Gemmata palustris: one gene and its partner. The protein of the gene in region 1 interacts with the protein of each later gene in a pairwise test. Links are inferred from orthologs where the notes say so. Each region holds a gene or a part of one and is shown on either strand. Other genes may lie near its edges.

Evidence for each region.
Region 2: the proteins of J8F10_RS29495 (region 1) and def interact in binary tests that used the Escherichia coli proteins (3 or more experiments, as listed by UniProt). The link is inferred for Gemmata palustris from one-to-one orthologs.

Annotation. Positions count from the first base shown.
Region 1 is NZ_JAGKQQ010000001.1:7,115,233-7,118,361, reverse strand. The notes cover bases 141-2,952. They hold J8F10_RS29495 (aspartate-semialdehyde dehydrogenase), read right to left. Parts: upstream 2,146-2,952; coding sequence 1,135-2,145; downstream 141-1,134. Other genes in these bases: J8F10_RS29490 (M81 family metallopeptidase), read left to right, coding at 2,387-2,952; J8F10_RS29500 (hypothetical protein), read right to left, coding at 665-1,018; truA (tRNA pseudouridine(38-40) synthase TruA), read right to left, coding at 141-668. Outside these bases: more of truA, read right to left, coding at 1-140; more of J8F10_RS29490, read left to right, coding at 2,953-3,129.
Region 2 is NZ_JAGKQQ010000001.1:6,006,230-6,009,477, reverse strand. Bases 161-3,091 are described here. They hold def (peptide deformylase), read right to left. Parts: upstream 1,938-3,091; coding sequence 1,383-1,937; downstream 161-1,382. Other genes in these bases: J8F10_RS24980 (CehA/McbA family metallohydrolase), read left to right, coding at 2,100-3,091; fmt (methionyl-tRNA formyltransferase), read right to left, coding at 295-1,299; J8F10_RS24995 (transcription antitermination factor NusB), read right to left, coding at 161-298. Also shown: more of J8F10_RS24995, read right to left, coding at 1-160; more of J8F10_RS24980, read left to right, coding at 3,092-3,248. UniProt on the Escherichia coli protein: Removes the formyl group from the N-terminal Met of newly synthesized proteins. Requires at least a dipeptide for an efficient rate of reaction. N-terminal L-methionine is a prerequisite for activity but the enzyme has broad specificity at other positions.

The DNA of each region.
Region 1 (3,129 bases):
AGCACGTCGGCGATCTGCGTTTCGGGCCAGAACCCGCGCCCGACCTGCACCAGACTGCCCGCGATCGCCCGCACCATGTTATAGAGGAAGCCGTTCGCCTCCACGTCGATCCAGATGCACTCGCCGAACCGGTTCACGCTCAGGTGCGTGATGGTGCGCACGCTCGTGAGGCGGTTCGGCCACTCCGTCTCGAAGCAGCGGAAGTCGTGGCGCCCGACCAGACACCGCCCGGCACGCGCCATCACTTCCGCATCGAGGTTTTGCCTGACGAACCAGGCGTATTTACGCAAGAACGGGTCTTGCTGCCGCCCGTCCTGAACGACGTAGCGGTACATTTTCCGCACGGCGTCCTTGTTCGCACAGAAGCTCTGGGGCGCCTCGATCACCTCGCGAACGCTCACATCGTTCGGGAGTTTCGCGTTGATCGCTTTGAGGAGCGTCTCACAACTTAACCGCGACACGGTGTAAACGTTGGCGACTTGCCCGACGGCGTGAACGCCGGAATCCGTGCGCCCGCTGCAGTTCACGCGCACGCGGCTCTCGCGGGTGATTTCGCTGATGGCCTTTTCGATCGTTTCTTGCACCGTGCGCTGGCCGGGCTGCGTTTGCCAGCCAAAGAAGTCCGTCCCGTCGTAGCGGATGGTGAGTTTGAGGTTGCGAACCGTCATGAGTAGTTGGCATCGGGCGGGTCAGCGACTAACTCGTCGAGTTTCTGGCGGTCAATGATGGTTTCGGTCGCTCGCCACAATCGTATCGTTTGTCGAAAGTAACCCAAATCGCGGAGCAAAGCGCCAGTCGTAATTCCACCAATAAACCAGGCAGCAAAGGGACTTTCCCACAGCAAACCGGCCGCAATTACTAGGCCGGTGATCAGCAGCAGTACGCAGGTGTTTCGCCACGACTTCGCGTAAATCATGGCGAGAGTTGGTGACGATTTGCAATAATCCCACAAATTTTGAAGGTATCGCCGCTCAAGCGGGGTCAGATCCTCTGGCCCCGCGATGGGTTGCTGACTCATGCCAAACCGCCTGGATCAGTTTCGTGCAGGTGCCAACAGCTCACGGTTGAGTAGGCTCGTGGGCGCACATGTGCCCACGAGCCTGCTGCGAAGTAACTCACTCGCCCGGTTCGGTATCACTTCACAATGCCGCGCTTCACCAACTCCTCCGCACACTGCACGGCGTTGCTCGCCGCGCCCTTGCGGAGGTTGTCGGCCACGACCCACAGGCACAGCGCGTTCGGGTTGCTCGGGTCCTGGCGCACGCGGCCGACGAACGTGTGGTCACTGCCCTCGGCATGGAGCGGTTGCGGGAACTCGCCCTTCGTTTCGTCCATGAACACCACGCCGGGCGCGTTCGCGAGCGCGGCCTTCGCGTCGGCGACCGAGAGCGGGCGCGCGAACTCGACCGTGATCGCCTCGCTGTGCGCGACTTTCACCGGCACGCGGACGCACGTCGGGCTCACGCCGATGGTCGCGTCGCCCAGGATTTTCTGCGTCTCGTTGATGACCTTGTTCTCTTCTTCCGTGAAGCCGTTCGGGTCGAGCGTCCAGTCCAGCGTGATGACGTTCCCCGCGAGCTGTGCCCGGTGCGCCGTCGGCGCCGGCACGGGCTTGCCCGCGGCCCACGCGCTGAGCTGCGCGTTGAAGTCCAACAGTCCCTTCGCGCCCTTGCCCGAAGACGATTGGTACGTCGCCACGACGATGCGCCGCACTTGCGCGAGGTCGTGCAGCGGCTTGAGCGCCACGCACAGCGGGATCGCGACGCAGTTCGGGTTCGCGACGATGCCCTTCTTGATGTGGTGGAGCTGGTCCGCGTTCACCTCCGGCACCACGAGCGGGCAGTCCGGGTCCATGCGCCACGCGGAGGAGTTGTCCACCACGATCGCCCCGGCCTTCGCCGCGATCGGTGAATACTCCTTGCTCACCGAACCTGGCGTGCTACTGAGCACGATCTGCACGCCCGCGAACGCCTCGGCGCGGATCGGTTCGACGGTGTACTGTTTCCCCGCGAACTCGACGGATTTACCAGCGCTTTTCTCGGAAGCCAGGAATTTGATCGACTTGATCGGGAAGTTGCGCTCCGCGAGCACCTTCCGAATCAGGTCGCCAACGGCACCCGTCGCACCGACAACCGCCACGTTCACGGACACGGTAACACCTCTTAATTTGGAGATTGGGACGGACCACTCCGCCCACAGATAAGAATACGAATTCTCGTTGTTATGGAAATCACAGGAGAGACGAGAGCGCGGGTTCCCGCTGCCGCGACAAACGCCGGCCGTTCCGCGGTGAAGAGAATACATTGCTCTTCGCGCCCCACAAATAGGGCCGTCGTTCAAGCCGTACCGGGCGGAAGCCCGTGACTCCTCCCACCCCAGCGCCTCCATGCGAATCGCCATCGGCGGGTTCATGCACGAGTCGAACACCTTCGCCCCGCTCCCGACGGACCTCCAACGGTTCCGCGACGGCAGCCTGACCTACGGCGACACGGTGGTTCCCATCTGGCAGGACGCGCACCACGAAGTCGGCGGGTTCATCGAAGGTGGGGCCAAATTCGGTTACGACCTCGTGCCGGTCGCGATGGCGTGGGCGACTCCGGCCGGGCCTGTTACGGACGAATTCTTCAACCACTTCACGGACGCACTGGCGACTGGTTGCAAGCTCGCACGAGCAGATGGCGTGCTGCTCGCGCTGCACGGCGCAATGGTCACCCCCAAGCACCCGGACGCGGACGCAGAAATCCTTCGCCGAATTCGGGCCGCACTCGGGCCGAACGTACCGATCGCGGTGACGCTCGATTTCCACGGGAACGTTTCGCCACAAATGGCCGAAACCGCAAACATCCTGGTTGGTTACCAGACGTACCCGCACGTCGATCAACGGCAGCGCGGCTTGGTTGCGGCCGAACTGCTCGCGCGGGCCGTGAAAGGCGAAGTGCACCCGGTGTGCCACGTCGCCAAACCGCCGATGCTCCTGAACCTGCTGGGCCAGGACACAAGCCGCGAGCCGATGGCCGGGCTCATGCGCATGGCCCGCGAGATGGAGAAACAGCCGGGCATCCTTTCGGTGAGCCTGATGGCCGGCTTCCCCTACGCGGACGTACCCGAAATGGGCGCGAGCGTGATCGT
Region 2 (3,248 bases), 1.1 Mb from region 1 along the record:
CGGCCGCGTGCTTGGGGACGTGCGTGAGGAACGTGAGTTGAAACGCCCCGAGGCGCAGCAAGTCCCACACGCGCGGCTGGACCGCGTGGAACGGGAGGTGGATGAACGGTTTCAGAATCGCGTCGAGCGTGCCCGCGCGCCGGGTGACACCGAACACCAGTTGCGTGACGAAGCGGCGGTCCTGGGCCGTAAGGCTCACTTTGCTGAGTGCGTCGTCGATGAGTTCGGCCGCGAACCCGTCGCGCGAGCGCGAGCGGTTCAGCACGTCGGCCGCGACTTGCCGGGCGGTAATCGTCATACCAGCACTTCCGGGCCGAACCGCATGCCCTCAACGATAGGGTACCCGCGCAAGAATTCCTCTGCTGTCATCTTCTTCTTTCCCGCCGGCTGAAGTTCGTGAACTTCCAACACTGAGCGCTCTGCGGAATTCACTTCCCCTCCAACGACGAAGAGGGATTGTGGGAACTTCGCATCCACGAACGATCGGCCGGCGGGTGCTTCCGGGGCGTAACGTACAGGAAATTCGTTTGCCGCGATGACGATCACCCGCATCGGTTCCTTGCCGGGCCGGTGCAAGAACGTGTACGCCGTTGGCCACGGCTGCATCGCGCGGACGTGGCGCTCGATGCCGGCCGCGGGCTTCGTCCAGTCGATCAACCCGAACTCCTTCTTGATCTTCGGGGCCTTCGTCACCAGTGCCGGGTCTTGCTTCACGCCTTCCACCGGCCCACCGGCCGCGTATTTGTGCGTGGCTTCGACGGCCATTTGTGCGCCGAGTATCGAAAGTCGCGCTTCGAGGCTGCCCGTGGTGTCGGTCGGGAGGATGTCGAGCGATTCCTGAAGGATCATGTCGCCGGAGTCGAGGCCGGGCGTCACTTTGATAATGGTCACTCCGGTTTGCGGCTCGCCGCTGAGAATCGCATACGCGACCGGCGCCGCGCCGCGGTACTTCGGCAGTAGTGAGGCGTGAACGTTGATCGTGCCGCGCGTGGGTACAGTCAGCACATCGCGTGAGAGAATCTGACCGTATGCCGCGACGACGAGCAGGTCGGGTTGCGTTCCGCGGAGCAGTTCCAAGCCCTCGGGCGTGTTGATGCTCTCGGGCTGCGCCACGGGAATGTTCGCAGCGCGCGCAATATTCGCCATGCCCTTACCGGTCTGGCGCGTGCTCCCGCGCTTGTTGCCGGCGTCGCGCTCGGGCTGCGTCACCAACCCCACGACGTCACCACCGAACGCCGCGATCAGCGCCTCGAACGTCGGCTCCGCGAACGTCCCCGTTCCCATCATCACTATTCGCATGCAGCACTCCGCGCGCCCCCGCCCTTGTGGGCGGGTGATTCACACTCGACAGAGCCCACCGCCCTTGTGGGCGGGGTTCACCGTTACATCTTTGGTTCCAGGTCCGGCGGTAGGTCGCCCTTCTTCTTGTCCTTCTCGAAGTCCGAAACGAACTTCTCCAGGTCGCGCTGGCTGCGCGAGAGCCCGAGCGAGCCCATTTTGTCGATGAACAGCGTACCCTGAAGGTGGTCGATCTCGTGCTGCCACACGCGCGCCGCGAGGTCGTGGCACACCATCTCGAACTTCTCGCCCTTCAGGTTGTACGCCGCCACGTGTACGGTCTTCGCCCGGCGCACGTTCTGGTACAGCCCCGGGAAACTCAAACACCCCTCGCGGTCGTTCACCGTGCCGCCTTTAGCTTCCAGGATCACCGGATTGATGGCGACCACTTCTTGGTCGGGGCGGTCCGCTTCGCCCGCAAAGTTCATCACGATCATCTGGTAATCGAGCGTGACTTGCGGCGCGGCGAGGCCCAGCCCCTCGCTTCTGTACATCAGTTCCAGCATCTCGGCGGCGGCCTTCTGCACGTCCGCGTCGATGGCGGTAACGGGCCGCGCTTTCACACGGAGCGCCGGGTGCGGGTATCTCGCGATCTTCATTTCACTTCTGCCCAAAGCCTCGGTGCGGGAATGGTAGGTCGATTATAGCAGGCCCGACAGAATTTAGTTGTGGTGCGCGCCCGCACCCGGTGCGGAAAACCGTGGACATCGCCCGGCCGGCGCGGTGTCATGGGCGCCGGTCCCACCCTGAAGGAGCTCCCCATGCCCCGCCTCTTCCTCGCGCTCGGCGCGATAATCGCTCTCGCGAGCGCCGCACGCGCCGCGGACGTTCCCGTGATCCCCGACGTCGAGGGGCAACCGCTCGCGGCGAACGCGGAGCGGCTCGTGAAGGCCCTCGACTTCCTCGGCACCCCGCTCCCCGAAGAAGCCGGCAAGCAACTGGCGAAAGCCATCGAAGACAAGGACGCGAAGAAGGTCCAGGAGGTTCTCGACAAGCGGGTGCTGTTCGCGGTCACGATCAACCCGGAAGCGCGCCTCAAGGTCGCGAAGGGGCCGGGGGACACCATACTTCAGCAGGCCGGGTGGACGCCGGTGCTCGTGAAAGTCATGAACGACAGCACCGTGAAGAAACAGTTGCGCGTCATGAGCGCCCAGGCCGGACCGGTGTACAGCGGCCCGGGCCAGAACGCCAAAAACTCGAAAGACGACCCGAAAATCGTCGAGCGGTTTCTCGGCGCCGAGATATTCAGCGCCCCGCCGATGACCGACACGCTCAGCGGGCTCAAGGTCGAGTACGCGATCGTGCTCCTCTACTCGTCGGAGAGCGGCCGGCGCGAAGCGACCATCGGGTTCGACATCGGGCAGGGCAACCAGGATCTCGGGTTCCGTGGGGAAACGCCGGTGCTGTTCGAGGTGAAACCGGCGGTCGCGGTGAAGGTGAAAGTGACGGACTTCGACGGCAAACCCACGACCGGGCGGTTCCTCATCACGGACGCGAGCGGCCACATCTACCCGCCCCAGGCCAAGCGCCTCGCCCCGGACCTCTTCTTCCAGCGGCAAGTTTACCGGCACGACGGCGGAACGATCTTGCTCCCGCCGGGCAAGTTCCTCGTGCAGTACGGGCGCGGGCCGGAATACGCACTGAAGACGCAAGAGCTGACCGTTCCGTTCGACGGTAAAGGGCTCACGTTCGCCGCGAAGCTCGAACGGTGGATCAACCCGGCCGATTTCGGGTTTTTCAGTGGCGATCACCACATCCACGCGGCCGGCTGCGCCCACTACACGAACCCCACCGAGGGCGTGCTCCCCGAAGACATGTTCCTGCACGTCAAAGGTGAGGGGCTGAACGTCGGCTGCTGCCTGACCTGGGGACCGTGTTACGACTACCAGCGCAAGTTCTTCGAGGCGAAG